DNA from 4 places in the Bacillus sp. CZDM1 genome. Region 3 is predicted to be linked to each of the others. Evidence: a T-box and tRNA genes for the amino acid it is inferred to sense, from the RefSeq annotation. Region 3 holds a T-box; the other regions hold tRNA genes.
The links. A T-box is a leader RNA that pairs with one kind of tRNA and senses whether it is charged. The one in region 3 lies ahead of argS (arginine--tRNA ligase), so its partner is inferred to be a tRNA-Arg.
Positions count from the first base shown of each region.

Region 1: it has a tRNA-Arg gene. The T-box ahead of argS (arginine--tRNA ligase) is inferred to sense a tRNA for this amino acid. The anticodon was not compared.
Region 2: it has a tRNA-Arg gene. The T-box ahead of argS (arginine--tRNA ligase) is inferred to sense a tRNA for this amino acid. The anticodon was not compared.
Region 4: it has a tRNA-Arg gene. The T-box ahead of argS (arginine--tRNA ligase) is inferred to sense a tRNA for this amino acid. The anticodon was not compared.

Region 1 covers NZ_JBUESO010000005.1:143,701-151,954, forward strand. Annotated here, with positions in the region: gene ACY3XC_RS13335 (tetratricopeptide repeat protein) at 1-124, shown strand, start outside; gene trxB (thioredoxin-disulfide reductase) at 220-1,170, shown strand; gene ACY3XC_RS13345 (NUDIX hydrolase) at 1,445-1,903, shown strand; gene rapZ (RNase adapter RapZ) at 1,924-2,817, shown strand; gene ACY3XC_RS13355 (gluconeogenesis factor YvcK family protein) at 2,814-3,797, shown strand; gene whiA (DNA-binding protein WhiA) at 3,842-4,792, shown strand; gene ACY3XC_RS13365 (HPr family phosphocarrier protein) at 4,818-5,075, shown strand; gene clpP (ATP-dependent Clp endopeptidase proteolytic subunit ClpP) at 5,115-5,720, opposite strand; tRNA gene ACY3XC_RS13375 (tRNA-Arg) at 5,918-5,989, shown strand; gene ACY3XC_RS13380 (DUF3231 family protein) at 6,125-7,126, shown strand; gene rpoN (RNA polymerase factor sigma-54) at 7,273-8,254, shown strand, end outside.
Region 2 covers NZ_JBUESO010000003.1:422,862-431,115, reverse strand. Annotated here, with positions in the region: gene mutS (DNA mismatch repair protein MutS) at 1-1,606, opposite strand, end outside; gene ACY3XC_RS09755 (YwaF family protein) at 1,770-2,477, shown strand; tRNA gene ACY3XC_RS09750 (tRNA-Arg) at 2,545-2,618, shown strand; gene ACY3XC_RS09745 (hypothetical protein) at 3,074-3,928, opposite strand; gene ACY3XC_RS09740 (hypothetical protein) at 4,040-4,180, opposite strand; gene ACY3XC_RS09735 (hypothetical protein) at 4,540-5,505, opposite strand; gene ACY3XC_RS09730 (ATP-dependent DNA ligase) at 5,785-6,621, shown strand; gene ACY3XC_RS09725 (hypothetical protein) at 7,009-7,620, opposite strand.
Region 3 covers NZ_JBUESO010000024.1:14,883-23,136, forward strand. Annotated here, with positions in the region: gene ACY3XC_RS27550 (mannitol-1-phosphate 5-dehydrogenase) at 1-166, shown strand, start outside; partial or broken gene ACY3XC_RS27555 (ABC transporter ATP-binding protein) at 513-1,367, shown strand; gene ACY3XC_RS27560 (ABC transporter permease) at 1,364-2,167, shown strand; gene ACY3XC_RS27565 (ABC transporter permease) at 2,174-2,956, shown strand; gene ACY3XC_RS27570 (small, acid-soluble spore protein, alpha/beta type) at 2,981-3,235, opposite strand; T-box leader at 3,338-3,546, shown strand; gene argS (arginine--tRNA ligase) at 3,727-5,421, shown strand; gene ACY3XC_RS27580 (DinB family protein) at 5,445-5,906, shown strand; gene ACY3XC_RS27585 (NupC/NupG family nucleoside CNT transporter) at 6,163-7,344, shown strand; gene uptA (undecaprenyl phosphate transporter UptA) at 7,366-7,962, opposite strand; gene ACY3XC_RS27595 (FtsW/RodA/SpoVE family cell cycle protein) at 8,063-8,254, opposite strand, start outside.
Region 4 covers NZ_JBUESO010000001.1:732,766-741,019, reverse strand. Annotated here, with positions in the region: gene racE (glutamate racemase) at 1-645, shown strand, start outside; gene ACY3XC_RS03930 (GerMN domain-containing protein) at 782-1,828, shown strand; gene rph (ribonuclease PH) at 1,943-2,695, shown strand; gene ACY3XC_RS03920 (XTP/dITP diphosphatase) at 2,709-3,317, shown strand; gene ACY3XC_RS03915 (metallophosphoesterase family protein) at 3,320-3,838, shown strand; tRNA gene ACY3XC_RS03910 (tRNA-Arg) at 3,951-4,027, shown strand; gene ACY3XC_RS03905 (tetratricopeptide repeat protein) at 4,262-5,290, shown strand; gene tig (trigger factor) at 5,441-6,718, shown strand; gene clpX (ATP-dependent protease ATP-binding subunit ClpX) at 7,128-8,254, shown strand, end outside.

The DNA.
Region 1 (8,254 bases), on a different contig from region 3:
GGAATATGTCTGGTATAAGAGTAGCAATGAAAAGGTGTCACAGCAAGAAATTGCCAAACGCTATGATATCTCACCAGCAACCATTGGTAAATATGTAAAGTTAGTGTCAAAACATCTAAATTAAGCAGATAAATGGACTTCGATACGATTGTTTTATACGATTAAGTAGGGAATACTATACTTAATCGTATTTTTTTATATATAAGGAGTGAAACCAATATGTCTGAGGAAAAAATTTATGATGTGATTATCGCTGGTGCTGGTCCTGCTGGAATGACAGCTGCTGTTTATACATCTCGTGCGAATCTTTCTACACTTATGATTGAACGCGGAATGCCTGGTGGTCAAATGGCCAACACGGAGGATGTTGAAAACTATCCTGGTTTTGAAAGTATCCTGGGTCCAGACTTATCCACAAAAATGTTTGAGCACGCGAAAAAGTTTGGTGCAGAATATGCATATGGCGATATTAAAGAAATTATCGACAATGGTGACACCAAAACGGTTGTTGCGGGTTCGAAGCAATATAAAGCCTATTCTGTGATTATTTCTGCAGGTGCGGAATACAAGAAGGTTGGCGTACCTGGGGAGAAAGAACTTAGCGGCCGTGGTGTATCCTATTGTGCTGTTTGTGATGGAGCATTTTTCAAACAAAAGGAATTGTATGTCATTGGCGGCGGGGACTCTGCGGTTGAAGAAGGTGTTTATTTAACACGATTCGCTTCGAAAGTAACCATTGTCCATCGCCGAGATGAACTTCGTGCTCAGAAGATTCTTCAAGACCGTGCCTTTGCAAATGAAAAAATTGACTTCATTTGGAATCATACCATTAAGTCGATTAATGATAAGGATGGAAAAGTGGGCAGTGTAACCCTTGTTTCCACTCAAAATGGTGAGGAGCAGGAGCTTCCTGCAGATGGTGTGTTTATCTATATCGGAATGATCCCACTATCTAAGCCATTTTCGAACTTAGGTATTACCAATGAAAATGGCTATATTGAAACAAATGAGCTAATGGAAACAAAAGTACCGGGGATTTTTGCTGCAGGAGATATTCGTGAGAAAACTTTGAGACAAATTGTTACTGCTACAGGTGATGGCAGTATTGCCGCACAAAGTGCACAGCACTATGTAGAAGAACTTAAAGAAGAATTAAAAATCAAACAGTAAATTTACAAAATCTTCATAATCGTAATCCTGTTTTAATTCTGTTGTAACAGTGATGAAATATTAATAAGGTAGAATGTAAATAAGAATTGACCCCCTTTAAAATATTCACTTGGTGCACAGGCTTTTAAAGCCTGTGCTATTTTTTTACATATTTTTAACAAAATTAAGAAATTTGATTTCATTGTGACCTCATACCAAAAGGAGTATAATAAGAGGAATAAATATGCGCATTTTACGATATAACTGAGCATGTACTATATAAAGGGTGAGTGTTGTGCAGCGAGTCACCAATTGTGTGTTAATTAGAGATAATCAAGTATTGATGTTAAAAAAACCGCGCCGGGGCTGGTGGGTGGCACCAGGCGGCAAAATGGAACCTGGTGAATCTGTTCGTGACTCCTGTATTCGTGAGTACCGGGAAGAAACTGGAATTTACTTAAAAAACCCACAATTGAAGGGTATTTTTACGTTCATAATGAAAGAAAATGATCAAGTGCTATCGGAATGGATGATGTTTACCTTTTTTGGAACTGATTCTGATGGAATGCAGGTGGATGAATCAGATGAAGGGAAGCTTGAATGGCAGCCTCTCGATCAACTAAAAAACCTGCCAATGGCGGCGGGAGACTATCATATTATCGATTACATGATTCATGGAAATGGAATTATTTACGGTACTTTTACTTATACAAAAGATTTTCAACTAATCAGTTATCGATTAGATCCAAGTTAAACTTGAGGGGGGAATAGTGAATGAGTACCGGAGCTGCAAATGAAACGCAAATGGTCATTATTACGGGGATGTCTGGAGCTGGAAAAACAGTTGCTATCCAAAGTTTAGAGGATTTAGGTTTTTTCTGTGTAGATAATTTACCTCCAACGCTGCTTCCAAAATTCCTTGAACTAATGAAGGAATCTGGGAATAAAATGAATAAAGTGGCATTAGTTATGGATTTAAGAGGTAGAGAGTTCTTTGATCATTTATTTAAAGCGCTGGATGAACTTGCAGAAACCTCATGGGTGAGTCCATTAATCTTATTCTTGGATGCAGATGATGCTACTTTGGTGCGAAGATATAAGGAAACAAGAAGATTTCATCCGCTGGCACAATCTGGTTTACCATTAGAAGGAATCAAATTGGAGAGGGAGCTTCTTGATGAATTAAAGGGCAGGGCCCAGCTTATTTATAACACATCGCAAATGAAACCACGTGAATTACGGGAAAAGATTATTACTGAATTTACTTCGAATAATCAATCAATTTTTACTGTTAATGTCATGTCATTTGGATTTAAGCATGGAATTCCTATCGATGCTGATCTTGTTTTTGATGTACGTTTCCTTCCTAATCCTCATTATATCGATCACATGAGACCTAAAACAGGTTTAGACGAAGAGGTTTCTAGTTATGTTTTAAAATGGAATGAAACGCATAAATTCTTAGATAAGGTCACAGATTTACTCAGCTTTATGCTTCCCCACTATAAACGGGAAGGAAAGGCACAGCTTGTAATCGCAATAGGCTGTACTGGCGGGCAGCACCGCTCCGTTACGCTGGCTGAGTATCTTGCAAAACATTTTGAAAGTGATTATAAGACACTAGTTTCACATCGTGACATTGAGAGGAGAAAGGATCAAACGACATGAGCGAGTTAGGACAGCCAAGAATCGTCATCGTTGGCGGGGGAACAGGGTTGCCTGTTTTATTACGGGGATTAAAACAATATCCAGTTGATATTACCGCCATTGTGACGGTTGCGGATGATGGCGGAAGTTCAGGAAGGCTCCGTGATGACCTGCAAATTCCACCGCCAGGAGATATCCGAAATGTGTTAGCTGCTTTATCAGATGTTGAACCGCTTGTTGAAGAGATGTTTCAGCACCGCTTTAAGACCTCCAATGAATTATCGGGACATTCACTTGGTAATTTGATTTTGGCTGCAATGACATCGATTACCGGGAATTTTGTCCACGCGATTCAAGAAATGAGTAAGGTATTAAATGTTCGAGGCAAGGTCCTGCCAGCAGCAAATCAGAGTGTTGTTCTTCATGCTGAAATGGAGGATGGGACAGTTGTATCTGGAGAATCAAAAATTCCGTATTCTGGCAAAAAAATAAAAAAAGTATTTTTAACACCCGAGGTAATTACTCCACTGCCAGAATCGATTCAAGCCATTAGACAAGCAGATTTAATTATTATCGGACCAGGCAGTTTATATACGAGTATCTTGCCTAATTTACTTGTACCAAGATTAGGTGAAGAGGTTTGCCGGTCACATGCTAAAAAGGTGTATATATGCAATCTTATGACACAAGCGGGCGAAACACACGGATTCACTGCGAGTGACCATGTAAAGGCCATTTATGATCATATGGCATGTGCATTTATGGATACCGTTCTAATTAACGACAAAGAAATTCCTGAAGATATTCAACTTCGTTATAATGAAGAACTTGCGAATCCTGTTAATTATGATTTGGACCGTATTTTCGAACTTGGACTTGAAGTGGTTCATGCAGACATTGCGATACAAGAAAATGGAGCACTTAGACATGACCCGAAAAAGGTGGCAAAAATATTATATAATTTGCTTATAAGTGAAACCAAAAAGAGGTATGAAGCGTAATAATAGTGCCCGGATTAAAAACCCGGATAAAAGGGGGTGAAGGGATGTCTTTCGCTTCGGAAACGAAAAAAGAATTAACGAATTTGGAGATAAAGCCATGCTGTATTCGGGCTGAACTTTCTGCTCTCATACGGATGAATGGTTCTATGTCGTTTTCCAACCGTAAGTTAATTGTGGATATTCAAACTGAAAATGCAGCGATCGCTAGAAGGATTTATACATTAATTAAAAAGAGCTATGATGTTCCAGTTGAACTGCTTGTTCGAAAGAAAATGAGATTAAAAAAGAACAATGTTTACATTGTCCGTTTATCGCAACGGGCTAAGGAAATACTGGAGGATATGAAAATCCTAGGTGATGGATTTACCTTCATCCATGATATATCTAGTGAACTTGTCAAAAAGAAATGTTGTAAACGTTCTTATTTACGTGGTGCGTTCCTTGCTGGAGGTTCCGTAAATAATCCGGAAACATCATCTTATCATTTGGAAATTGCTTCGCTATATAAGGAACATAACGATTCCTTATGCGAGTTAATGAATAGATTTGGGCTCAATAGCAAAACACTAGAACGAAAAAAAGGCTATATTACTTACTTAAAAGAAGCAGAAAAAATTACCGAGTTTTTAAATATCGTTGGTGCAGTCAATGCTCTTCTTCGCTTTGAAGATGTGCGGATTGTAAGGGATATGCGAAATTCGGTTAATCGACTGGTTAATTGTGAAACAGCGAACTTAAATAAGACGATAGGCGCTTCCATTCGTCAGGTTGAAAATATTCGCTATATTAATGAAACCGTCGGGTTAAATATATTGCCTGATAAGCTAAGAGAAATTGCTGAACTCCGGCTCCATTACACGGATGTGACCCTAAAAGAACTAGGGGAGATGGTTACCGGAGGTACAATTAGTAAATCGGGAATTAATCATCGGTTAAGAAAGATAGATGAAATCGCCGATAAATTGCGGATAGGTGAAATGGCTACAAGAAAATAGAGGAAAACATGAGGAGGATTTTGTAATGGTAGAGAAACAAGTAGAAGTTAAATTGAAAACGGGTCTTCAAGCGCGACCTGCAGCATTATTTGTTCAGGAGGCAAACCGCTTTTCAGCTGATATTTTTTTAGAGAAAGATGGTAAAAAAGTAAATGCAAAGAGCATAATGGGCTTAATGAGCTTGGCTGTCGGCTCAGGAGTGGTGGTTAATATTGTTGCAGATGGCGATGATGAAGAAAGAGCAGTGGATGCATTGTCTAATTTTGTTCAAAATGAACATTAAAAAAGAGTTTGACCAAAATTGGTCAAACTCTTTTTTCTATTACTTTTCTTTCTTTTCTTCTGCAAGGCTTCTTGTTATAATATGGTCAACTAGGCCGTATTCTTTTGCTCTTTCAGCTGTCATGAAGTTATCACGGTCAGTGTCCTTTTGAATTACTTCAAGAGGCTGGCCAGTGCGCTCTGAAAGGATTCCATTCAATTTCTCACGAAGGAATAGAATACGCTTAGCTGCAATTTCAATCTCAGTCGCTTGACCTTGTGCTCCGCCTAATGGCTGGTGAATCATTACTTCGGCATTTGGTAACGCATAACGCTTACCCTTTGTACCAGCAGCAAGTAAGAAGGCACCCATTGAGGCAGCCATACCGATACAAATGGTTTGAACATCTGGCTTAATGAACTGCATCGTATCATAAATGGCCATACCTGCAGTAATACTTCCGCCTGGGCTGTTAATGTAAATGGATATATCCTTTTCAGGGTTTTCCGCTTCTAGGAATAATAATTGTGCAACAATGCTGTTCGCTACATGATCATCAATACCACTGCCAAGCATAATAATACGGTCTTTTAAGAGACGAGAATAGATATCGTACGCTCTCTCTCCGCGGTTTGTTTGTTCAATAACTGTAGGAATCAAGTTCATTTTTCTTCCTCCTTTAAGTATGAAAGATTTTAATATGTATAGTTAATGATACACTGATGGTCAATTAAGGTCAAACAATTCGCCTTTAATTTGTTCGACATCTTTCCCTATTTCAGCATAACCATTGAGGGCTTTTTTAAACCTATTTAGCTTGCAAAGTTTCGCAAATTGGCATATAATATGTTAGTCGCATATTTGCGCTCGTGGTGCAACGGATAGCACGTAAGATTCCGGTTCTTAAAATGGGGGTTCGATTCCCTCCGAGCGCGTTATATCAAAAAAGCCTCTACGCTTTAATAGTTTAGAGGCTTTTTTTCGTATAGACGTTTGGCTTGAACTATGAATAAAGGACCTTCCTGCAGGGAATCTTTCATATAGGAACTTATATAGGAGGCTTTCATTTTATGGTTAAGCACAGTATAAGGTTATCTAGTGCGGAGATTGGCGGTTTATGGGCAACCTTTATTCAGGATAATATGACGATTTGTCTATTAAAGTATTTTCTATATCACAATCAGGATGAAGAAATCAAACCTCTTTTGGAAAAGGCACTTAAGAATGCTGAAAACCATATTCAACAAATATCCGCTATTTTTACGAAGGAACACATCCCCTTACCCGATTCGTTTACGGACGAGGATATTAATTATTCAGCACCGCCTTTGTTCTATGATATGTTTGGTCTTACCTTTGTTTATATGATGAACCGTCTGGGAATGATTAACGCTGGTTTTCTTACATCAAATGTTGCAAGAGAGGATGTATTGAATTTTCACGTGACTGCCTTGAATGAAGCATCCCTATTATTTAAGGCAACGACTGAACTTATGCTGTCAAAGGGTATATATGATCGTCCGCCAATGATACCCTATCCAAAGCAGGTTGAATATATTGAGAAACTTTCCTATTTAAGCGGGATGATAAAGAAAAGACCATTAAATGCAATTGAAATAACAGAAATCTTTTTTAATACCGAACGTAATTATTTTTCTATACTTTTATGTACTGCTTTACTCCAAGTAGTCGACGACAAAGAAATAAAGGAGTTTATAAAAGAAGGAAAAGAAATTTCAGAAAAGCAAATAAGAGTATTTCATGAAATTTTAGTAAAAGAACAACTTCTTGGCAATACCTCAACCGCTATGGAAGTAACCGATTCAACTGTGCTTCCTTTTTCGAATAAACTTATTGTTACCTTATTTCACGCTTTGAATAGCATCGATGTAACGTTGCTTGGCCATGCGGTGTCCGTGTCGCTGCGTACAGACTTGGTCGCCAACTATCAAAAATTCATTGCAGAAATATTGATTTATGCTGGTAAAGGGTTTAATTTATTGGTTGATCGCGGCTGGCTCCAGCAGCCTCCGATGGCACCCAATCGAAAAGAACTTGAAAATATGAAATGAAGAGAAAAAAGGTTTGTCTACACGAAAACCTTTTCTATTTTAGTGACCTTAATGATGATAATAACCCTCTAAAGTCAATTTACCCAAATTTTTTCCATTCACCAATACTCTTTTATCTTGTAGAATAGAAAAAGGGGGGTTAGGAAATGGACTTAAAAGCAGGTTTATGGCAGCAACAATCTTTGAAATTGGCAATGACGCAGGAATTGACGCAAGCAATTGCACTTTTACAATATTCAGCCCAAGAGCTTTCTTCTTTTTTAGAAAACAAGGCGCTTGAAAATCCCCTGCTACAAGTTGAGAATAACAACATTCAGCCTATTAACCCATTAATAGACCGCAATCGGCGGAAACATACGAAAAATACAGAAAACAAGTGGATTGAACAAATTGCAGCAAAGTCATCCTCGATGGAAGACCAATTGCTAAATCAGCTCAATCTTCATAAATACTCTAGTATTCAATTAAAAATAATTAAACATTTGATTCAGAATCTTGATGTAAACGGATACTTAACCTCCGGACCAGAGGAAATTGCAGATAAATTTGGGGTCGATTTGGAACTAGTTGAAGAGAGCATTATTGTGATTCAAGCCTTGGAGCCTGCTGGAATCGGGGCTAGGAACCTCCAGGAATGTTTATTAATTCAGGTAGAACGGGAAAATCTTAAAGATGATTTAGCGCTAAGTATTCTAACGGACTACTTCGTACCGTTTGCTGAAAAGAAATGGAAGCAAATTGCAAAAGAACTGGAAATTCCCATGCAACGGATACAAGAAGTATTTGATACCATACAGAAGCTGAATCCACGACCTGGAGCACTTTTAGAGCAGGAAAATGCATCTTATATAATCCCGGATGTTATCGTTGAAAAGTTTGGCGATCAGTTTTCCGTACGATTGTGTGATGACATTATCCCCAAATTAAGCTTTAACGATCACTATTACCAAAAATTTAATGCAAACCATGATCCACAGGTAGGTCGATTTTTGCAGGAAAAGCTGCAGGATTATCAGTGGATACTGAGAAGTATTGAGCAGCGAAAAGAAACCTTAACAAGAGTGGCTGGGAAAATTGTTGAAAAACAGACCCTTTTTTTTGAAAAAGGGCGAGAATATCTCGTTCCGA
Region 2 (8,254 bases), on a different contig from region 3:
CCTGCAGGCGCGGGATATGTTCTTTTACAATCTCGCGAATTTCAGTAAAAAGCTGATACTCAAGTTCACCGCTTTTTTCCTCTGCCTGTAAAATTAGCTCTTCTTTTTCTTTTAACTCAGGGGTAATAAAGCGTTCCGCATTTGATAAAGTCTGCTTTCGCTCATATTGCCCTTCTGTTAAAAGATGCAGGTTTGCTCTCGTTACTTCTATATAATAGCCAAATACACGGTTATAACCGATTTTCAAGGATTTAATCCCTGTCTTTTCGCGCTCTTCACGCTCAAGCTGCGCAATCCATGTTTTCCCGTTCCGGCTTGCATAACGGTATTGATCTAACTGTTCATTGTATCCGTCACGAATCATATTTCCTTCTTTTAACGAAAGTGGTGGATTCTCGACAATTGCTTGTTCTAAAAGGTCAGTGACTTCCTCGCAAGGATCTAGTGATTCAGCAATGTTATTTACTTCTTCATTCTCCATGCCAAAGAGAATTTGTTTTAAGAAAGGAATCTGCATTAATGATCGTTTTAATTGGACAAGGTCACGGGCGTTTACGTTACCAAAAGCAACACGGCCAGCAAGCCTCTCCAGATCATATACTTCTGTCAACTTTTCGCGAAGCTCCTGGCGTTCAAAATACTTGTCCATTAGAACTTCTACAATGGTTTGGCGTTGTTCAATATCCTGACGAGTAATTAAAGGGCGGTCAATCCAAGTTTTCAGCGTTCTCCCACCCATGGCGGTCATCGTTTCATCAAGCAGCCAAAGCAGAGACCCTTTCTTTCCTTTTGAACGAATTGTCTCCGTTAATTCAAGATTCCGTTTAGAGTAGTAATCAATTTTCATATATTGATGAATTTGATAGGTTGTCACCGGTTGGAGGTGGTCAAGGCTTCTCTTTTGTGAACGATATAAATAATGAAATAGCCTGGCAGCACTTTGCTTTAGTTTATCTTGATTGAGATTGTCTAAAAGATGTGAAAAATTCATATCTACTGAACTATTATCTTCGAATGAAATGGCGAGGACATCACGTTCACGCATTTTCTTCTGCAATTCAGCATCGAAGTCGTTGGCGACAACCACTTCCTTGGAGCTTAATACGGCTAGTTCATTTAACACTTCATCAAAGTTGGATGAGAGCTGGGTTACCTTGCTTTCACCTGTTGAAAGATCCGTATAAGCAAATCCAAATGTTTGATCTTCAAAACAAGAAATGGAAGCAATATAGTTATTTTCTTTATCTGATAATGACTTACCTTCCATTACCGTTCCAGGTGTAATAAGCTGGACAACTTCCCGTCTGACCATGCCTTTTGTTAGCTTGGCGTCTTCCATTTGCTCGCAAATGGCTACTTTATAGCCCTTTGAAATAAGCTGTTCAATATAGTTAGGGGCAGAATGATAAGGAACCCCGCACATCGGAATTCTATCCTCACTGCCGCCTTCGCGGCTCGTTAAGGTTATCTCCAATTCTTGCGATGCTTTAATTGCATCATCAAAGAACATTTCATAAAAATCTCCTAAGCGAAAAAATAAAAAGGCATCTTGATAATCTGCCTTCACGGTTAAGTATTGCTGTATCATCGGCGTATAACCAGCCATAATGACCCCCACGTTTTAATTATTTCGAGTATCTTCGACAAACTATTATACCATATTTCAGGTAGACTTAGATTAGGTAGAAATTTCTTTTATCCAGTTATGGTCGGGAATGGGACATACCCGCATATAATTCATAGTAGCAAATCGAAAAGGGTGGTCAAAGATGAGTTGGTTTGGAGGCAGTTTTAAGGAATATGATTTTGTAATGTTTTCTGTCAGCCATTTTGTCATCATTGCTATTCTTTTTATTGGTTCTATGGTTATTTATCTTAAAAGAGAAAAATTTAAGGATGAAAAATGGAGAAAAGCTGAGGTAGCCATAGGGATATCTTTAATGCTGATTGAGGTTAGTTATCATATTTGGATGGTTGTAAATGATCGGTGGGCTGTCAGTCATGCGATTCCATTAGAATTGTGCAGCATCAGCCTCATTTTATCGGTACTATTATTGTTAACCAGAAAAAAAGTTATTTATGAAATTTTATTATTTACAGCCTTATTGGGTGCATCTCAGGCAATATTTACCCCATTGTTAAATTTTGATTTCCCGCATTTTCGCTTTTTACACTTCTTTTATACACATTTAATGATGATTTGGGTTGTCTTCTACTTTACTTGGGTACAAGGCTATAGACCAACCATATGGTCCGTCATAAAACTCTTTGTCTTTTTAAATGTCTTGATGCCGTTCATCATGCTTATTAATAAGACAGTCGATGGGAATTATATGTTTTTGAGCCATAAACCCAATAGTGCCAGCCTTTTAAACCTTCTTGGTCCCTACCCATGGTACATCTTATCAATGGAGTTTTTATTAATAACCCTTAGTCTCTTCGTATGGTTAATTTTCAGGAAAGGCGATAAAAGGTAGAAAAGGTAATTATTTATTGACCTTTTAGCTTTAACTATTTATAATAAATAACGTTCCTAATAAATGTGTCCCGATAGCTCAGCAGGATAGAGCAACAGTTTCCTAAACTGTAGGTCGGAGGTTCGAATCCTCTTCGGGACGTAATAAAAACCTTGCGAAATCAACCTTTTCAGGATGTGCAGCAAGGTTTTTTATTTTATCTGATTCTTCATTGCCGTAAATCTGCCGCAAATGAAAAAGCATTAAAAAATGGCCCCTCTTGAATGGAAAACCATTTGTCTTTTTAGGATTTACACTCAATATTGCAAGTTGAGTACTACTCACGTTAATTGATTTGCTTATTAAACAGCAATCATAAAAACCCTAGAAAATGCGTTATATCAACGTTTCTAGGTTTTTTTTTGTACTCTGCTTTGTAGAATTTTGTATTCTCCCCTAAACAAATGGGGGGGCTTTTGGGGGAAGTATTTACTAAATTAACTCAAGTGGACAGACGTATATACATTATAATAAAAACTTACATACAATAGTCACCGCAGTATTTAAAAAAAAAGCCCCGATTCATATCAGGGCCCTAATATCAATTTACTATTTTCTTATCTACGCGTTAATGCTTTATTATTTCTTGATTTTCGTTGGTTATGCGCATTTTTTGGAAACAGTTGTATAAGGATTGATATTTTTTCACTATCTTTCTTTGTCAACATTTTTTGATGTTTTACTGAATATTGAATCAGAGAAAACAAATCCGCTTTTTCGTGCCGGAAATTTCTATCCTTAAATTGAGTAAAGTAATTTTGATTTTCTTTATACTTGAAAGCATTCTCATACGCATGAATGGCTTTTGACAACTCCCCTTGGTCTTGATAATTCAAGATCTCTGCTATTCTTCCTTGAATAGTTGCAATAGTGAATTGCATATGTGATAAGGAACGCTGCACTCTTTCATTATGGGTATTCTCTGAAATTCCTAAATCATTTTTTGCCTTTAATGCAAGCTGTAATGCATTCCGCAACTCCTTCAAATCCTTTGGATACATCCAAAACTTTGCTTTTGCCTTTTGGTGAAAATAATGAGGGTTTTGAGCCGTGTAATCATTCAAATGCTCATAAATCAGATTTATTAATGGGCTAACACCATGATTTTTGACAGGGAAAATATCATTAATAGTATCAAATTTAACATAATCCATTACAGCGTTAGAAAATTCTCGATCTTTAGGAAGTTTTCTCTTATAAAGCCCTATGATGTATTTGTATGCTTCCACAATCTTCAGGTTATTCTCCCTACTCTCAGCAAAATTTCCTAGTGTTTTCAAAATCCAGAAATTTGCATTTGGAAGTAATTTATATCCTGAATAACTTTCCTTTTCAAAATAATCTGTGTAAACAAACTCAAGAGCCGGCTTCACTTTTTGATGAATAAAACCAATTTCTTCAATCAATTCCAAAGTGGTAATCATCTGATCAGTGTTTTTCTTATTATAAGTAAGTACATCCTGAACATCTCCGTGTAGTTTCTCCGTCTTCCATCCCTACCGCATAAAACGCATATGCAAATATCACTGTCTTGATGTCGTTCCAACTACAATGAAGGGAAATTCTTCTTCATAATGAAATAATATCTTTCCCCCAAAATAGATGTCATATAGTTCAGGTAATTCCTCTTTCATTGCCACTTCCATGATAACAATTCGGCTCACTTCAACCACTCCTTTTACCTTTATTATGAGGCTTGTAAAATAAGGTGGATGGAAAAATTATGAACTTAATATGAATTATCTGCATCTGCTGTATTTTCGAGAAGGGAATTCATTTATCCCCTATTTTAAAAATGGATGGGTTCCTATTCATTTATTCTTTTTTAAAAAAGGCTTATACCCCGAAACGATCCCGATATTACCACCCAGTGGCGTGCTGCTATGCATGTTACAATATTCACCACCTGAACAGCAAAAAACTGAAATATCGTAAGGTGTTCTTTTTGAAGTATAAAACTCGCTGAAGAAATAACAAATTAAATCCTACACAAAAAGGCACCCTATTTAAGGATGCCTTGTATTCATTTTACTTTCAATTGAACATCAATTTCGGACCATCCGGAAACTTGGTCATCTTCGAACGTGATCCTAGACAGCCCATATCCCCACCTATTGCCGGTGATGGAAGTCGGAGTCCCCATCACATTGACGACATCCTGCTTTCTGTCTCCGATTCTAAAAGAAGAAGCATTCTCATCAGTTTTGGGGATTATAACCTTTAGTTTGGTATCAATCTCACTCCATCCAGATACAAATCCGTCGGTGAACGTAATTCTGGAGAGACCGTATCCCCATCTGTCCCCGCTGATTGAAGTGGGGACACCTTGAATCTGCTTAACATCGTCTTCGGAAGAACCCAGTGTAAAAAATCCGACAGACACTTGAACTGGGGTTGACTCCAATTCTTGCGAATAAGGATTGATTGTGACCTGCTGATTGGAGTAGTTAGCTAATTCCTCGTTACCAGTATCGCTCATAAAAGCGACATATATCTCTTTGCCTGGTGTATATAATATGCTTTCTGTTACGACTAACTCCAACCCTCTTCCGATTTGAGAGACAATCGAATTCTTCGTTGATTCATCTACAAATTCCCATCCGTCTTTGGGAACTTTAACATCGACTTCTATCGTGTCGCCTTGCTGAGCATAGCTGATATCAAGAACACCGCCGTTTGAGTCATGAATGACCTTGTCGAATAAGTTCTGAAGTTCTGTCAAACTGAATTTTGTTTGGTCTGGGACGGGTTTCGCTTTCTCTTTTACATCTGATCCCGTGAGTGCTGATTGTTTCACTTCTTTTTTTTCATCATTTGGCATGTTTTGAATGATGATTGCCGTTGAGGCTATGACCGCTAGGAACACCGAAACAATCATAATTACTAATCTTTTTGACTTGATTTTTTTGCTGATTAGATAACCAATCGATAGAAACACAACGAGATTAACCATGCAGTCTATTAACAATCCTAAAACTTCTACTCCCATATAAAACCCACTTTCTACCCATTTTCTAAATTATAGCAGAAATGGAATTTCTATTGGAAAGGGCATATAAAAACATTTAAGGAGCTACCTAACTTTACGCAATTAAAATATTTATGTAAAATATCTGCCGTTTCTTTAACAGCTTCTTGAAAAAACCTGCCCTTTAGCTGAATAAGACTTATTTAAAAGAGGATTTATTCTTCTGGAATAAGGCTCCTTCCAACAACCCCCTAATTTCTATGAACCATTTCTGTAGTATCATAGTATTGAGGTAAATCTATATTTATTAGCCCAATGCTACTTCATAAAACGGATACACCCTTCGATCATGTTGACTATATTACAGAGTTGAAAATGGATGGGTTCCGTCTCATCTATTCCAATATAGAAGAAAAAAAGCTTTATACCCGTCATAATACCGATATTACCACTCGTTTCCCTGAACTCTTGAACCTTGATTTACCTAAAGGAACCGTTCTGGACGGCGAGGTAGTCGTCACAGATTCCTCTAGCAAACCGAATTTTGAAGCAGTTATGAGTAGATTTTCAACTTTCAATACAGACAAGGTAAAATATATGGCGAAGTATGAGCCTGTATCGTTCGTTGCATTTGACGTGCTGTACCATAAAGGCGAGAAGGTAACCCACCTGCCGCTTTATGAACGAAAAGGAATCCTCGATGAGATCATACCATTTAATACGCCCATTCTATCTAAAGTAATGAGCATTGATGGCAGCGGTATTCCCCTATTTGAACTTATCAAAGAGCAAAACCTTGAAGGGATTGTTCTAAAGAAAAAGGACAGCTCTTATGAAATTGGCAAACGGTCATACTCCTGGCTTAAGGTGATTAATTACCAATATATAAATGTGATTGTAAACGGTTACCGGAAAGGAGACTTCGGATGGCTGTTATCTTATGAGGATGGTAGGTATGCAGGCATTATGGAGCTTGGTGTTCCTAGTGAAGTAAGGAAGAAAATTTATCAGATGCCTAAAAAGGACGAGTATGATAAATTTGTGTTTATTGAACCTTTATCATGTTATGTAAAATATAGAAATATAACTAAGGCAGGTCTCCTTAGAATTCCTTCTTACATTTCAATGAATGAATAATAGCCCTTCTTTAGATGGGCTATTACTAAAATATATCATCCATTTAGGATATCATCCTCCTTCCTATTTCCTTACTGAAGTTTTCCTGTATCCTGTTTCTCATCTATTATCAAAATGTTGTCTCTGTATATTAGAGCATACGATTGTATCCATACCATACACATAAAATGCCTTAGGTTACTCCAGACCCTTTTCTCTTAATCTGTTACCTCATTAAAATCCTTATTAGTTAAGTACTATCTCCGACATTGTAGATATATATAATATAAAAAAGGAGAGTAATCCGTGAATTATAGGGAATCCTCCTTTTTTGGTTCTATATTAGCGAGGATAGATTTCAAATCGCATATTTGCCCCGACATCGACTTTACTACACTCTTTATTAATTCAGTATTTATGCGCATCCGGACCGTGGATCGTCAAATCACAAGTGTTTTCCCCCCAAACTGGATTGCTCCACTTAACATTCATTGTGACCCCGAATTCAGTATCGACCCCAGGTGCCGTATAAATAATATGGCCAACTGTACCTTCAGTTATAGTCCACGAAGGGCTTTGAGCACCAAATACTAGAGTTTGTTGGGGTGGGATTTGCCCTGTAGGAGTGAGTGCCCAGCCGCCTTCTTCGAGTTTTTCATATCGTTTTCTAAACGTAAGATTGGTGTGATTATTTATTTCAAGGACCACTGATCGAAATTGATTTAATTGCTTAATGATATTTGTTGCAGTTTCTACTGCTGATTTAGTATTAGCAATTCCGGTTAGAATACCTGAACCTGCAGCCCCCGCCGCTGAGGAGGTTGTTTGTCGTTTATTCAGATTATACCGATTAAAATTGGGGGTAATCTGTTGGATAGCATACATGTAGTATGGATTAAATGGAATTGCCGAGTATGGTGAAGGGGCTGACGATGGATAGTTTTGAGGATAATAGCCCCTATATAATTCTATTGTTTGCCTATGGTTCATAGAGACATTTCTTCTTTTTCGTTCTACCATTTCTAACTTCCTTTGCTATAAGATAATCCAATATATGTGTGCTTTATTAATTATGTTTTGGGTATGTGTCCATTTTTGTTTTCTAAGTATATTTCGTTTCATGTAACAGGTTTGTTAAGTCCATTAAGGATGATATGCAAAAAGATGTGGACAGTAAAACCTAGGTACCCTAGAAAGTTAAATATCTAATACAATTTTTAAGTAAAACGTAAATCCTTGACATGACTTATAAAGTCCTTGCCATAAATTGCTTTTAAATCTTCTTAATCAGTTCATGAGGTACCTTACTCCAAATGATATTAATAGGGAGTAAAACATCTTTTTTAACCTACACTTTTATACAGTGAAGATTTTTCCTTTTTCAATTACAAAAGAGATAGAATTATCCTCATAAAGGAATAAAACACGTATTAGTATGGACGTTGCTCAGTTGATAGTTATTCGCCCGATTTCAAATGGACAATTTACTAAAAAAATAGACAGACGTATATTATTGGGGAAATTAACAGTTTAATAACATATCTTAATGGGTTTGAATAGGAAACGGAGATTTAAGCTGAAAATAATCAATCTTCAGCTCATCAAGTACCCACTTTATCCCGCTACAAGGAATTGTGAAATAATAGATTATTGG
Region 3 (8,254 bases):
GGCAGCCTTGCTTTTTGATTACAAGGAAGATGAAGATGCAGTAAAACTGCAGACAATGATTCAAGAATATGGAGTGCCATACGTCCTTCGAGAAGTGTGTACCCTAGAGGAATCAAGCGGACTTGCCAAAGAAATATTAAGCTATTATGAAGTATTAAGGCGGTAATTTTTTTGGGAGAAAATTAGAATAGATTAATTTTTCTAACCCCGGACTGTCGAGAGTTGCTCGACAGTCTCTTTCGGTTTACTTTTAATATGATCAATAGTACAGGGTCTAAGGAATTCGGGACCCCACTCTGATTTCGTCTGAAAAACAATTTAGAAAATTCTTGACACTTATAATCGATGGGTGATATTATTTTCCTCTGTGACAAAAGGAGGGAAAACAGTTGATAAAATTAGAGGGCATAACGAAATCCTTCAAAGTGGCAAAGCGGTCCACTGGATTACTGCAAGCGGCCAAATCCCTTTTTTACCGGGAGCATACGATTGTGGAAGCTCTAAAAGATATTTCATTTACAATCGAACCTGGTGAAATTGTTGGGTACATTGGTCCAAATGGTGCGGGGAAATCGACCACGATTAAGATTATGAGCGGAATTTTGGTCCCTGATGGGGGGAAATGCGATATCATGGGTTTCACACCATGGAAGAACCGGGTCGAGTATGTAAAAAATATTGGTGTCGTTTTCGGCCAGCGTTCGCAGCTTTGGTGGGATGTTCCGGTTATCGATTCCTTTGAGCTTTTAAAAGATATTTACAAGGTTCCACAAGAAGAGTATAAATCTACCTTTGACCTGCTCATAGAAACATTAGAATTAAAAGACATCATAAACTCTCCAGTAAGACAATTAAGTTTAGGACAGCGAATGCGCTGTGAAATAGCTGCTTCTCTAATACATAATCCTCAGATACTATTTCTAGATGAACCGACGATTGGACTTGATGCCGTTTCGAAAATAGCAGTCCGCCAGTTTATCAAAACCATCAATCAAGAAAAGGGCGTCACCGTTGTCCTGACTACCCATGATATGAATGATATTGAAGCTCTAGCCAATCGAGTGATTTTAATTGGTAAAGGCAGTTTACTTTATGATGGAAAAATAGAAGAATTGAGAAAACGCTTTGGTACACATAAAACCATTACCGCAGACTATCGTAAAAACACCAATAGCTTTGATATACCAGGGACTACCATCATCCACTGGTCTCCCGAGCACGCTGTACTCAGTATAGATACAGAACAGATTCTTACCTCCGACGTCATTACCCAATTATCTAAAAAAGTGGACCTATTAGATGTGACAATTGAATCACAGCCAATAGAAGATATTATCGTACAGCTGTATAAGGAGTTCCAAATATGAAGGTATACGTATCGGTACTTAAAATTAGACTTTTAATTGGTATGCAGTATCGTTCTGCTGCACTGGCTGGGGTGGCAACGCAATTCTTCTGGGGATTTATTTCGATCATGGTATTTGAAGCATTCTATGAATTTGCTGCTGTAACACCGCCAATCTCATTAAGAGAGTTAATCACCTATATATGGCTGCAACAGGCCTTCCTTGCTTTCATCATGCTTTGGTTTCGTGATAATGAATTATTTGATCTGATCACAAGCGGGAATATTGCCTATGAACTTTGCCGCCCTACGGATTTATATGGTTTCTGGTATGCTAAACTTCTGGCACAGAGACTATCTAGCGCATTACTACGCTGCTATCCTATCTTAATCGTGGCTTTCCTTTTACCAAAGCCCTACAACATGACACTGCCTCCAAATGTTATAACCTTTATTTTATTTTTCATTACCCTTTTATTAGGCTTACTGCTATTAGTAGCCATTTCAATGTTCTTATATATATCCGTCTTTGTAACCTTATCTCCAATGGGGTCACTATTGATATTTGGGGTGCTAGGGGAATTCTTTGCAGGGTTGATTATACCAATACCTTTAATGCCTCTATGGCTCCAAAAAATTGCCTACGTCCTACCTTTTCGCTGGACCGCAGATTTTCCATTTCGTGTATATTCAGGACATATCACGCAAAGTGACGCCGTAATCGGAGTTTTTATTCAATTAGGATACCTTTTAGGTCTCCTTTGGATAGGAAAATGGGCGCTTAACAGTGTCCTAAAAAGAGTTGTCGTACAGGGGGGATAATAGTAAATGAATCTTTATTTAAAGTATTTGCTTATCTTATTTAAATCACAAATGCAATACCGAACATCGTTTTGGCTATTATCAATTGGACAGTTCTTTATTCCTTTTTCGATATTTGCGGGACTCTACTTTTTGTTTGAGCGATTTGGTCAGATCAAAGGCTGGGATTTTTTCGAAGTTGCCCTCTGTTTTGCGGTTATTCACATGGCGTTTTCGTTAAGTGAGTGTTTTGCACGGGGATTTGACACTTTTTCCAGCTTAATTGTGAAGGGGGATTTTGACCGGGTTCTGGTACGCCCCCGAAGTACATTTCTTCAAGTACTAGGGTCGAAATTTGAATTTACGCGAATAGGCAGGCTTCTGCAAAGTGCCATGGTTCTTATATGGGCATTGAATAGTCTGCCCATCGAATGGAGCTTCGTGAAAGCTGTTACCCTGTTTTTTATGATTACCAGTGGTGTCCTAATATTTACGGGAATTTATATGCTTGCCGCGACGATGTGTTTTTGGACAGTTCAGGGTTTGGAAATAGCAAATATCTTTACGGATGGCGGCAGAGAGATGGCGCAGTATCCGTTAAATATTTATCAAAAGTGGGTGGCACGTTTCTTCACCTATGTCATCCCCTTTGGGACCGTTAATTATCTGCCGCTGCTGTTTATCCTGGGAAAAACGACTGGAAATGAGCTGCTTTATATGCTTACGCCTATTGCGGGCAGCCTATTTATCCTTCCTTGTTTTCTTGTATGGCAATTTGGAGTAAGGCATTATCGGTCCACCGGGTCATAAGGTAAGCAGTGGGATTCCCACTGCTTACCTTTTTTTAACTATATTTTCTTGTGCCATTTTCACAAGCTCCCGGACCATGCTGCCGCCTAACCTGCCGCCGACCTTCCCAGCCTGCTGAGAAGTGAGCTGACCATTGTAGCCTTTCTTTAATGGAACACCTACCTCCTCGGCTGCCTCAAATTTGGCGTTCTCTGGATTCTGTGCCTGTACGACCCTTGCCTTTAATGCATCTAATCCATTTCTAGCTTCAGGGACGAGGATTTTATTTCTTCTGGCCATATTATCCCTCCTTTAGGGTTAGGATGACCAATTTGAAAAAATAATCAGCAACGACTGGAAAAATCCTTTTTTATCCAGTATAATAACTACAAATCAAGTCGGAAAAAATCAATGAAAAAGAGAGTAATCCTTTGGGAAGTCAAAGCGAGTCAGGGATGGTGGGAGCCTGATACGAAGCAGAGGATGAAGCGCACTTTTGAGATGTCTGCCTGAAAAAAGTAGGGCAAACCGGAGAAATCCTCCGTTAACAAATCAAGCTGGTTCTTTTGGAACAAGTAGAGTGGTACCGCGAGTTAACTCTCGTCTCTTCATAATAGAGACGGGAGTTTTTTGTTTTTTTTACGAAAAGCTGAAGTGCCTTGGGCAGGGGCGACAGGCATAAGACGAGCCGGCGAGAAGGTTGCTCTTTGACCTTCTTGACGGATTGGCTTATGACCCCGAGCCCCTAGGCGCTGAAGCTGGACAAAGAGAGAAATAGGAGGTCTACAAAAATGAAATATAAACAGGAGCTTGCAGAGGTTTTAAATGAATTGCTTGGACAGGAAATGCAGATAAAAGAACTCGAAATGCTAATTGAAAAACCAAAAAATCCACAGCACGGTGATTTAGCCTTTCCATGTTTTTCATTAGCAAAGGTAAAAAGAAAGTCACCGAATATTATTGCGGAGGAATTAAGTGAAAGAATCCAATCCCCAATTTTCGAGAAGGTCGAAGTGGTGGGTGCCTATCTGAATATCTTCTTAAATAAAAAATTAGTTTCAGAAGATACGGTTGCAGAAATTATCAAGCTAAAGGAGAAGTATGGTGCGCAAGACATCGGGAAAAACCGCAATGTAACCATTGATTTGTCATCCCCAAATATTGCAAAACCATTCTCAATGGGTCACTTGCGTTCAACGGTTATCGGAAACTCTTTGGCATTCATTGTAGAAAAATGCGGGTATAAGCCTATTCGAATTAACCATATAGGTGACTGGGGTACTCAATTCGGTAAATTAATTACTGCCTATAAGCTGTGGGGGGAAGAAGAGAAGGTTAAACAAAACCCGATTAAGGAATTATTAGCCCTCTATATTAAGTTCCACGATGAGGCAGAAAATGATCATGCACTTGTTGAACAGGGCAGGAGCTGGTTTAAAAGACTTGAAGATGGCGATGAGGAAGCTTTAGCGCTTTGGCAGTGGTTCCGTGAAGAGTCTTTAAAAGAGTTTTCAAGAATATATGAGTTAATGAACGTTCAATTTGATTCTTTTGCAGGTGAAGCCTTTTATAATGATAAAATGGAACGAGTTGTCAAGCTGCTAGAGGAAACAGAAATGCTAGTGGAATCTGACCAGGCCCAAGTCGTTGATCTGTCAGCCGAAGGATTACCACCATGTTTAATTAAGAAATCCGATGGAGCAACGCTATACGCAACGCGTGATTTAGCAGCAGCCCTTTACCGTAAAGAAAACTATGACTTTGATTTGTCAGTATATGTCGTTGGGAATGAGCAGAGTCTTCATTTTAAACAGTTAATGGCTGTATTAGAAAAGATGGGCTATTCTTGGGCAAAGAATATGATCCATATTCCGTTCGGAATGATGCTTAAGGACGGAAAGAAAATGTCGACCAGAAAAGGGAAGGTTGTTTTACTAGAGGAAGTACTAAATGAGTCCATTTCGATGGCCAAACATAATATTGAAGAAAAGAATCCAAACCTCACAAACAAAGACGTTGTAGCAAAGCAGGTGGGTGTCGGGGCAGTCATGTTCCATGACTTAAAAAACCATAGAATGAATGATATAGAATTTTCGTTAGAAGAAATGCTTCGTTTTGAAGGAGAAACCGGTCCTTATGTCCAATATACTTATGCAAGGGCATGTTCTATTTTACGCAAAGCAAACTGGCAGGAGGAGCATGGTGCCGAAACATCGTCTCCAACCTGGGAAAAAGAGTGGAAGGTTGTAAGTTTACTTACGGAGTTTACAAACGCGATTAAAAGGGCGTATGAACAGTTTGATCCATCGCAAATCGCTAAATATATTGTGGATCTCGCGCAGGCCTTCAATAAATATTACGGCGAGGTAAAAATTCTCGAAGTTGGCGCAGAACAACAAGCACGCCTAGCACTAGTATATTCCGTAACGATTGTTTTAAAAGAAGGATTGAGATTATTAGGGATCGAAGCACCAGAAGAAATGTAATAAATATTTGGAGGAATAGTAGAATGAGTGAACTTTTGTTTAATAATATGGAGCTTACAAGAAGTTTCTTTATCAAGAATGTAGCAGCAATTGAGGAAGGTCTCGCCGAAGTACAACCCAATGGGTTTAACAACACCATTCATTGGCATATTGGACACGTATTAACGACGGCTGAGAGTTTGGTTTTTGGTTTTCCTAAAAATACAAGCCATATACCAGCGAACTATATGGAATTATTCGCAAGGGGAACGAAACCAGCAGACTGGGAAGGAGATGTTCCTTCTATTTCAGTTCTGACTAGCCAGTTAAAAGAACAATTAGCAAGAATGAAGGAGATTTCCGTTGAAAGCCTCAGTGTGGAGTTAAAAGAGCCATTTCTTGGTCAAAAAACATATGGTGAACTCGTCAATTTTGCACTGTTCCACGAGAATTTACATTTAGGACATATTCAAGCTATGAAACGTGTTATCGAAACTGCTAAATAGCAGCAGTGAAAATAATATTGAAAATCCACCTTCCTGGTGGATTTTTTTTTACTAAAAGAGTAAGAAAAGTGGGGTGCATGGAATAATAAGTGAAAAACCTGAATTTTATTACTTTCCTTGAATGGATTGACACTGGATATAGGTACTTCTATAATTTTTGGTGTGTTCGATATTTGTCAAAAAATGTCGAAATAAATTGTGTTTTCTATCTTCTTACATAAAATTGATAGAACATCATGAATTGGAGAGGGATTGTTTGAAGTATCTACTATTTTTGGCTGCAATCGTTATCATTTTTTTGTTAGCCTTTATCGTAAGTAACAATAAGAAAAGAATCAAGGTTAAACCGCTTATCACTATGCTAGTATTACAGCTTATTTTTGCCTTTTTGCTGCTTAATACAGAAATTGGGTTTGTTATTATTACAGCAGTCTCTAGTTTGTTCGACCATCTTTTGAGCTATGCTGCAGAGGGAATAAACTTTGTTTTCGGTGGAATGGCGAATGAAGGTGCAGGTCCATTCTTCATAAATGTCCTCATGCCCATTGTCTTTATTTCTGTATTAATAGGAATTGCGCAATATATTAAGGTTCTTCCTTTTATCATTCGCTATCTTGGAATTCTATTAAGCAAGGTAAATGGATTAGGTAAGCTTGAATCTTATAATGCCGTTGCATCAGCCGTTTTCGGCCAATCAGAGGTATTTATATCTGTGAAAAAACAGCTTCCTTATATTCCTGAACACCGCCTTTATACATTATGTACGTCAGCAATGTCAACGGTTTCTGCTTCCATATTAGGGGCGTATATGACGATGATAGATCCGAAGTATGTTATAACCGCATTGGTTTTAAACTTATTTGGCGGATTCATGGTTGCCAATATCATTAATCCTTATGAGGTTTCAGCAGAAGAAGATATTATAGATGTTCAAGAGGGAGAAAAACAAACCTTCTTCGAAGTCCTTGGCGAATATATAATGGATGGATTTAAAGTAGCCATTATTGTTGGAGCCATGCTAATTGGTTTTGTTGCGTTAATTAGTATGATTAACCATGTATTTGATGCCATTTTTGGTGTAAGCTTCCAGACCGTTCTAGGATATGTGTTTTCACCGCTTGCCTTTATTGTGGGAATACCTGCGGCTGATATGGTTAAAGCCGGAACGATTATGGCTACTAAATTATTGTCAAATGAATTTGTTGCGATGATGGATTTAGCAAAGATGGCAGATTCTCTATCCAGCCGAACAGTTGGGATTATTTCCGTATTCCTGGTATCGTTTGCAAACTTCTCATCCATTGGGATTATTACAGGGGCAGTAAAAGGATTGAATGAAGCAAAAGGAAATCAAGTAGCTAAGTTTGGACTTAAATTACTTTACGGAGCAACGCTTGTAAGCTTACTTACAGCTGCCATAACTAGCATTATGTTATAAATAAAGAACAACCACTGAAAATCAATCAGTGGTTGTTTTTTTAGTTTTCTTTATTAAGAAATAAATGACACCAAGAATAACAGCACCAATAATAATAGGCAGTGTATATTGTGCTGCATATTCTTTAATATGTGACCAATTCTCGCCTAACGCATGTCCTAAGTAAAGGAATAGAATGGTCCACGGAATAACAGCGGCTACCGTATAAAAAGTAAACTTTGCTGCCGACATTTTTGCAATTCCTGCTGGAATGGATATCGCGTGCCGAACAACGGGGATAAAGCGGGCAAAGAAAATGACGCCGACTCCATATTTTCTAAACCATAGTTCGGATAGGTCAATTTGCTTCTTATTAATAAAGACATACTTCCCGTATTTTTCCAAGAACGGACGACCGCCATAATAACCAGCCCAATAGAGGAATAACTGTGCAAAGGTCCCGCCGATGGTACCTGCAATAATCGCTCCTGGATAGCCGAGAATCCCTTCTGAAATCATATAACCGCCATATCCTAAGACTATTTCACTTGGAATAACCTCAATCATTAACCCTAATGCAATTCCGAAGTAACCTAACTCTGATAAGAACTCCAATACTGAAAAAATAAATTCCTTCATAGTCCACCTTCACTTTTGTAAATGTTTTTTAGCTTTTCTTAGTTTATAACAGTTTCGATTAGAAAGAAATAAAAACAGCGGACAACCCGCTGTTCGTCATTTAACTACTTAATGACCTTGATGATGTGAACATGTAATTGCGATGATGAAAACGAATACTATAAACAATCCCCATTGCAAACATATTACCCATTAACGAACTTCCGCCATAACTGATGAAAGGTAAGGGGATTCCTGTGATCGGCAGGACCTGAATGGTCATACCGACATTTTGAAAAACATGAAAAGTCAG
Region 4 (8,254 bases), on a different contig from region 3:
AAATTCACTTGGGAACTGACTACATTCTTGTTAGAAAAAAATATAAAAATGCTCGTTATTGCCTGCAACACGGCAACGGCAGCGGTTCTTGATGAAATTAGAAATGAGTTAAGGATTCCAGTTCTCGGAGTAATCTACCCTGGAGCACGAGCTGCTATCAAGCGCACAAAGAACTATCGAGTTGGAATAATTGGGACTGAAGGAACCATCAAAAGTGGTGCTTATGAGAAAGCGTTAAAAGCGCTAAACAGCCGTTTATATGTAACAGGACAAGCTTGCCCAAAATTTGTTCCTCTTGTTGAGAGTGGGGAATATGACGGGGAATTAGCGGAGAGAATCGTCGTCGAAGCGCTAAAGCCGCTGCAAAATAAAAATTTAGATACACTAATCCTTGGCTGTACCCATTACCCTTTACTCGAACCACTAATTCAAACAGTGATGGGCGAAAAAGTTAATGTCATCAGTTCTGGGGATGAAACGGCAAGGGAGATTAGTGCAATTCTTCACTATAATGGGATCCTCGAAACAGATGAGGACGCAGCTGAACATGAATTTTACACGACAGGTTCGAAGTATATTTTTTCAAAAATAGCTTCTCAGTGGCTTGGTGTACCCAATATTAATGTCAATAAGATTAAATTATAATTAAGCTCCCTTTACAGGAGCTTAATTTTTTTTGAAAAAAATGAAAGAATGTCCTATTTTCTTTTCCAAAGGCGGTCTAATTAGTTTAATAGGCTCGTATACATGATAGTACAAACTGTCTTAGGAGGGAAAAAATATGTCAAAAAATAAAGTGAAACCCCTTGTTACAGCCGTTTTTGCTTCAACACTTCTATTATCGGGGTGCGGTTTGTTCGGGAAAGAAGTACAGAAAAAAGTTGATCCGCCAAAACAGGTAACAGTAACCGATACTACCCCAACTAAGGAAACCACTGGTAAGAGTGAAGAAGTCGAAGGAACAGTGAAAACAGAGTTATACTTAATTAATAAAGATGGGTTAGTAGTACCGCAAACATTAACGCTGCCGAAAACAAGCTCTGTAGCGAAGCAAGCATTAGAACACTTAGTTGCTAATGGACCAGTTACAAATATGCTTCCAAATGATTTCCGTGCTGTCTTACCTGAAGAAACTCAAATTTCTGTTAACATTAAAGATGGTGTAGCGGTAGTCGATTTCTCGAAGGAGTTTAAGAATTACCAGCCTGAGGATGAAAGAAAAATTCTCGAATCAATCACATGGACGCTTACCCAATTTGACACAGTGAACAAGGTAAAGCTTCAAATGAATGGACATGAATTAACGGAAATGCCTGTTAACGGCACACCGATTAGTGAAAATCTATCAAGAGCAACTGGAATCAACATTGATACCGCAGGCGTAATGGATATCACGAACACGAAGCCAGTAACCGTCTATTATATCGGCGGTGAAGAAGATTCGTACTATTATGTACCTGTAACAAAGCGGGTAAATACGAGTGAGAAAAATAATATTGTTGCGGTCGTAAATGAATTGGTGAAAGGACCAAATGCAAAGTCTAATCTTGCTTCAGAGTTTATGCCTGACGTGGAGCTTCTAGAGGCACCAAAAGTTGAAGATGGAAAAGTTACCTTGAACTTTAATGAATCCATCTACGGAAGCTTTGAAGAAAAAATTGTTTCTCAGCATTTACTAAACGCACTTGTTCTTTCATTGACTGAGCAAAAAGGAATTGAAAGTGTTGCCGTAACAGTAGATGGCAAGGCTGATTTGGTAAATGATAAAGGCGATAAATTATCTGAACCAGTTACTCGCCCAGAAAAAGTCAATACAGGTAGTTTTTAAAAATGTATTTTTGATATACTATATAGTGACAATTAGGGAGGTAGCCTTAAGGCCGCCTCTTCTTTATTTGGGTTAGAAAAACATGTGGGAATCTTACAACAAGGAGGAAATAATATGCGAGTTGATGGCAGGGAGTCATTCCAATTAAGACCAATACATATTGAAACAAATTATTTAATGCATCCAGAAGGATCTGTCCTTATTTCTGTGGGGAATACAAAGGTAATTTGCACAGCCAGCATTGAGGAGAGGGTTCCACCTTTTATGCGCGGTGAAGGAAAAGGCTGGATTACTGCCGAATATTCCATGCTGCCACGGGCAACTGAAACAAGAAATATTCGTGAGTCATCAAAAGGGAAAGTTACCGGAAGAACAATGGAAATCCAGCGTTTAATTGGACGCGCCTTAAGAGCGATCGTTGACTTATCTTCATTAGGAGAAAGAACGGTGTGGATTGATTGTGATGTTATTCAAGCGGATGGCGGAACAAGGACTGCTTCCATTACAGGAGCATTTGTCGCGATGGCGATTGCCCTTCATCGACTTGGTGAAAAAAAGAATATGAAGTTTCCGATTACAGATTACTTAGCGGCCACCAGTGTCGGAGTTTTAAAAAATAACGAAACGGTTCTTGATTTGAATTATGCAGAAGATTCCAAAGCACAAGTAGATATGAATATCGTGATGACGGGAAATGGGGAATTCGTGGAATTACAGGGAACCGGCGAAGAATCCACCTTCTCTTATCAACAGCTTCAAGATATGCTGGGTGCAGCACAAGAAGGGCTAATGGAGCTGTTTGAACACCAAAAAACTGCATTAGGAGAAGAAATTACGGCAAAAATCGAAGCAAGACGAAAGAAATAAGGGGATATGGAGTATGAAGGAAGTTATTATTGCCACCAAAAATCCAGGTAAGGCTCGAGAATTTGAACATATTTTTGCTCCAAGAGGGATTGAAGTCAAGACACTGCTTGATTACCCTGAAATGGAGGATGTAGAAGAAACAGGTACCACTTTTGAAGAGAATGCAGCATTAAAAGCAGAAGCTGTTTCGAAGCAATTAAATAAAATGGTGATTGGCGATGATTCCGGCTTAATCGTGGATGCGTTAGAAGGCAGACCTGGGATTTATTCAGCACGTTATGCGGGTGAAGAGCCAAAGGATGATCAAAAAAATCTTGAAAAGGTTCTAAATGAACTACAGGGAGTTCCTGAAGAAAATCGTACCGCTCGATTTTATTGTGCTCTTGCTGTAGCATGGCCAGGCAATGAGACAATTACTGTGTCCGGAACTTGTGAAGGACGAATTCTGGAAGAACAAAGGGGAACAAATGGATTTGGATATGACCCCGTCTTTTATGTGCCGGAAAAAGCCTGTGCAATGGCAGAACTATCTTCGGATGAAAAGAATAAAATAAGTCATCGTGCCAATGCATTGAAAAAGCTTGAGGGTATCTTAGATTCTATCGTGGAAAGAGCGGATTAATAATGAGTAAGGTTCTTGTTGTTAGTGATAGCCATGGTTTAACGAGAGAGCTCGAGGTATTAAGGGAGCGGCATTTGGACGAAGTGGATTTAATGATTCATTGCGGTGATTCCGAAATGATGCCTGACGAAAAAGTGATGAATGGTTATTTGACTGTGAAGGGTAATTGCGATTTTGGAAACTATCCATTAGAAACAACAACTGAGATTGCTGGCAGAAAATTTTTCATAACGCATGGTCACAAGTATTCGGTAAAGTCATCATTAATGAACTTACAATACAAAGCAGCAGAAGTTGATGCAGATATCGCCTGTTTTGGCCATTCTCATTTATTGGGAGCGGAAGTTATTGGGGGTACGTTGTTTTTGAACCCTGGCAGCATACGCTTGCCACGGGAACGCATCGAAAAAACCTATGTGATTCTTGAATTACTGGATGAATCGGTCAAAATGTCCGTATTTGACATCAGTGGACAGGAACTCAAGGATTTAGCATTTGAATTTGCCTTACCGAAAAAATGAGGGAAGATTTATTTCTTCCCCCCCATTTTAATATTCAAAAAAACTTTTAAAATAGTGTTGACTTTAATCGATATGGATTATATAATAAATCTTGTCTTTGAAATACTAATACGTCCCAGTAGCTCAGCCGGATAGAGCATACGCCTTCTAAGCGTACGGTCGGGAGTTCGAATCTCTCCTGGGACGCCATTTAACTACATACCAAAACTTATTACTCACCTGCAGAAGGTGAGTTTTTTTGTTTTTCACTCAATTCATGCTAAACTAATTTCCATATAGAATATGTCTAGCTTTAGCGCCTAGGGGCTCGAGTCGCTTCGGTCCTGCTAATGAAGTCAAAGAACGGACTTCACCAGCAGGCCCGCAAGCGTCAGTCGCCCCTACCAAGGCGCTGACGCTTTTCATGCAGAGGACGGTATACATATGAAAAAACGGGAACGAGCGAAACGAAAAGACAATATCATATTCCTTCCCGGACTCGAAAAGAGATTAACGGATAAGGGCCTTGAGAGCCTGCAAAGTAAGAGGTATCAAGAAGCCATCACCCTGCTGGAGGAAGCAAGGGAGCATGACCCTGAAAATAGTGATATTTTAATAGGTCTCGTGCTCGCATACTTTGAAGCGGGAGCTTATATAAAAGCCAGGGAACTGGCGAACGAAATGCTGCTAAAAGGAATTGGCGACTATTTTCATATGGTTGACCTATACCTGACCATTTTAATACAGCTGCACGAATACCAGGAAATTGTCTCAACTATTGAAGCCCTCTTTGACGAAAAGGAGATTCCACCAGAAAGGCATGATCATTTCCTGACCATCCTGCAATTCAGCAGACGAATGGCAGATAATGACAGTCATCAGGAGCCGATTGAAGAACCAAAAGAAGATAACAATTCAAAAGAACTCAACCTTTCATCTCTAAAAAGTCTGAATGAGCAAATGCTTGCGATTTCAAGTTTGGCGGAAAAGAATATTCGTCCATACATGGACGAAATCAAAGATTATCTTAACTCAGACTCGGGGCATCCTTTTTTAAAAACCATGCTGCTGTCCCTATTAAAAGAACAGGAATATGATAAGAAAATTATGGTTAAAAAGTTTAGTGAGGATCAAAGTGTTGTACCTGCAGAACTTCCAGACATCCAATCGCAGCCAAGAATGATAGAAATAGAAAAGCTGCTAGAAAAAAGATTGGAAAATAGTGACCCCTATCTTTTTGAAAATATTAAAGGAATGGTAGAACGGATATTTTTCATCAGCTATCCATTTGAGTTCACACCTGAAGATGCTTCAGCCTGGGCAGGTGCTTTTCACCTACTCGTGCTTGGTTATATTGGAATGGATTCGGATTTAAGTGATCTATCAAATGAATACGAGATTACACCAGAAAAAATAGAGCAGGCACTTGTAAAAATACGAGAATTAGAAGAAATTTCTTATCCCAATATATAGGTAACTCTGTTGAAAGAAAAAAATCCTGTGTTATAATGTAAGGGTTGCTTTGTGTAAAAACTATCTTTTACATAAAAAAAGAGGATGAATTCATTATCCTGTCAATTTCGTTACGAATGAAATGATAATAGATTGTTGGAGGGAAATAGTATGACAGTAAAATGGGAAAAATTAGAAGGAAACACTGGTGTCCTTACTGTTGAAGTAAGCGCTGAAAAAGTAAATGAAGGCTTAACGGCAGCTTTTAATAAAGTTGTTAAAACAGTAAATGTACCTGGCTTCCGTAAAGGAAAAATGCCTCGTCCAATGTTTGAAAAGCGTTTTGGTGTAGAATCACTTTATCAAGATGCATTAGATATTCTTCTTCCAGAAGCGTACGGAAATGCAATTGACGAAGCAGGCATCGACCCAATCGACCGTCCTGATATCGATATCGAGCAAATGGAAAAAGGTAAAGAACTTATCTTCAAAGCGACTGTACAAGTTAAGCCTGAAGTAACATTAGGCGAGTACAAAGGATTAGAAGTAGAAGAGTTCGACACTACTGTAACAGACGAAGATGTAGCAAAAGAATTAGAAACTCTTCAAAGCCGTCAAGCTGAGCTTGTAGTGAAAGAAGAAGGTACTGCTGAACTTGGCGATACTGTTGTTCTTGATTTTGAAGGATTCGTTGATGGTGAACCATTCGAAGGCGGAAAAGCTGAAAATCATTCACTTGAATTAGGTTCTGGTTCATTCATTCCAGGATTTGAAGAGCAGTTAGTAGGATTGGCTACTGGCGAATCTAAAGACGTAGAAGTATCTTTCCCTGAAGAGTACCATGCAGCTGAACTTGCAGGTAAGCCAGCAGTATTCAAAGTAACTCTTCATGAAATTAAAGGAAAAGAACTTCCTGCATTAGATGACGAGTTTGCTAAAGATGTGGATGATGAAGTAGAAACATTAGATGCATTAAAAGAAAAAATCAAAACTCGTTTAGAAGATAGCAAGAAGCATGAAGCTGAACACAACCTACGTGATTCTTTAGTAGAAAAAGCTGCTGAAAATGCACAGGTTGAAGTTCCAGAAGTTATGGTTACAAACGAAGTAAACCGCATGCTTCAAGAATTCGAGCAGCGTTTACAAATGCAAGGAATGAACCTTGAGCTTTACTTCCAATTCTCAGGTCAAGATGAAAATGCTTTACGTGAGCAAATGAAAGAAGAAGCTGTAAACCGCGTTCGCGTTGGTTTGACTCTTGAAGCAATTGCAAAAGCTGAGAACATTGAAGCATCTGACGAAGATGTTAATGCTGAGCTTGAAAAAATGGCTGGCATGTACAACATGACAGTTGATAACATTAAGCAAGCACTTGGCGGCCTTGAAGGTATCAAAGGCGATCTTCAAAAGCAAAAAGCTGTTGAATTCTTAATCGAAAATAAAAAATAATAATAATTGTAAAAACATGGCACGATTATATCGTGCCTGTTTTTATACATTTTTTCAATTACATATTATAATAAAGACAGGGAAACCTTTTTAACAAGCAAGAAGAACAAATATCATATGCAGGAAAAACAGGATTACATATCGAATTAAGTAAAACACGCTTCAAGAAAGATTGATTTTATTAAAAAGTGGTTATGCTTAATGGGTACATAGGAATCATTTAAAGGGTGTCCAAACAAAAATGCGCTTCCATAAAAAACATAGTTGAAAAGCTTTTTATTACCAGTCCGCTAGGTCCATGTGTTACAATGCAATACATACCACTGAATAGTTTCGAAAAAAAGCGGATTTTTGTTTGTGTTACGCAACTTTAAATAGGGTTATAACACGTTCTCAAGGGGTGAAAGAATTGTTTAAATTTAATGATGAAAAAGGCCAATTAAAGTGTTCATTCTGTGGAAAGACACAAGACCAAGTTCGTAAATTGGTGGCCGGACCAGGTGTTTATATATGTGACGAGTGTATCGAGCTTTGCACAGAAATCGTTGAAGAAGAGCTTGGAACAGAAGAGGAAGTAGAATTCAAAGATGTTCCAAAGCCAAAAGAAATTTGTGAGATTCTTGATGATTACGTTATTGGTCAGGATCAAGCTAAGAAATCGCTATCGGTTGCAGTTTACAATCATTACAAGCGTATCAATTCTAATAGTAAGATTGATGACGTTGAGCTCTCTAAGAGTAATATTGCTATGATTGGACCAACTGGAAGTGGTAAAACTTTATTAGCTCAGACATTAGCACGTATTCTGAATGTGCCGTTCGCGATTGCGGATGCAACGTCTCTAACGGAAGCTGGTTATGTTGGGGAAGACGTTGAAAATATTCTTTTAAAATTGATTCAAGCTGCTGATTACGATGTGGAAAAGGCTGAAAAGGGTATTATTTATATTGATGAAATTGATAAAATTGCCCGTAAATCAGAAAATCCTTCGATCACGAGAGATGTGTCTGGTGAAGGTGTACAGCAAGCATTGTTGAAAATTCTAGAAGGTACGGTTGCGAGCGTTCCACCTCAAGGCGGACGTAAACATCCACACCAAGAATTTATTCAAATCGATACAACCAATATTTTATTTATTTGCGGTGGAGCATTTGATGGCATCGAACCGATTATTAAGCGCCGTTTAGGCCAAAAGGTGATTGGTTTTGGTTCGGACATTAAGCAGGTGGATATTACGCAGAAAGAGCTTCTTTCTAAAGTATTACCTGAGGATTTACTCCGCTTCGGATTAATTCCTGAATTCATCGGCCGTCTGCCTGTTATTGCAAGTCTTGAGCAGTTAGATGAGTCAGCATTAATTGAAATCTTAACGAAGCCTAAGAATGCATTAGTTAAGCAATATCAAAAAATGCTTGAAATCGATGAGGTAGAATTGGAATTTGAGGAAGGCGCACTAAGCGAAATCGCGAAGAAGGCGATTGAGCGCAAAACAGGTGCCCGCGGACTACGTTCTATTATTGAAGGAATCATGCTGGA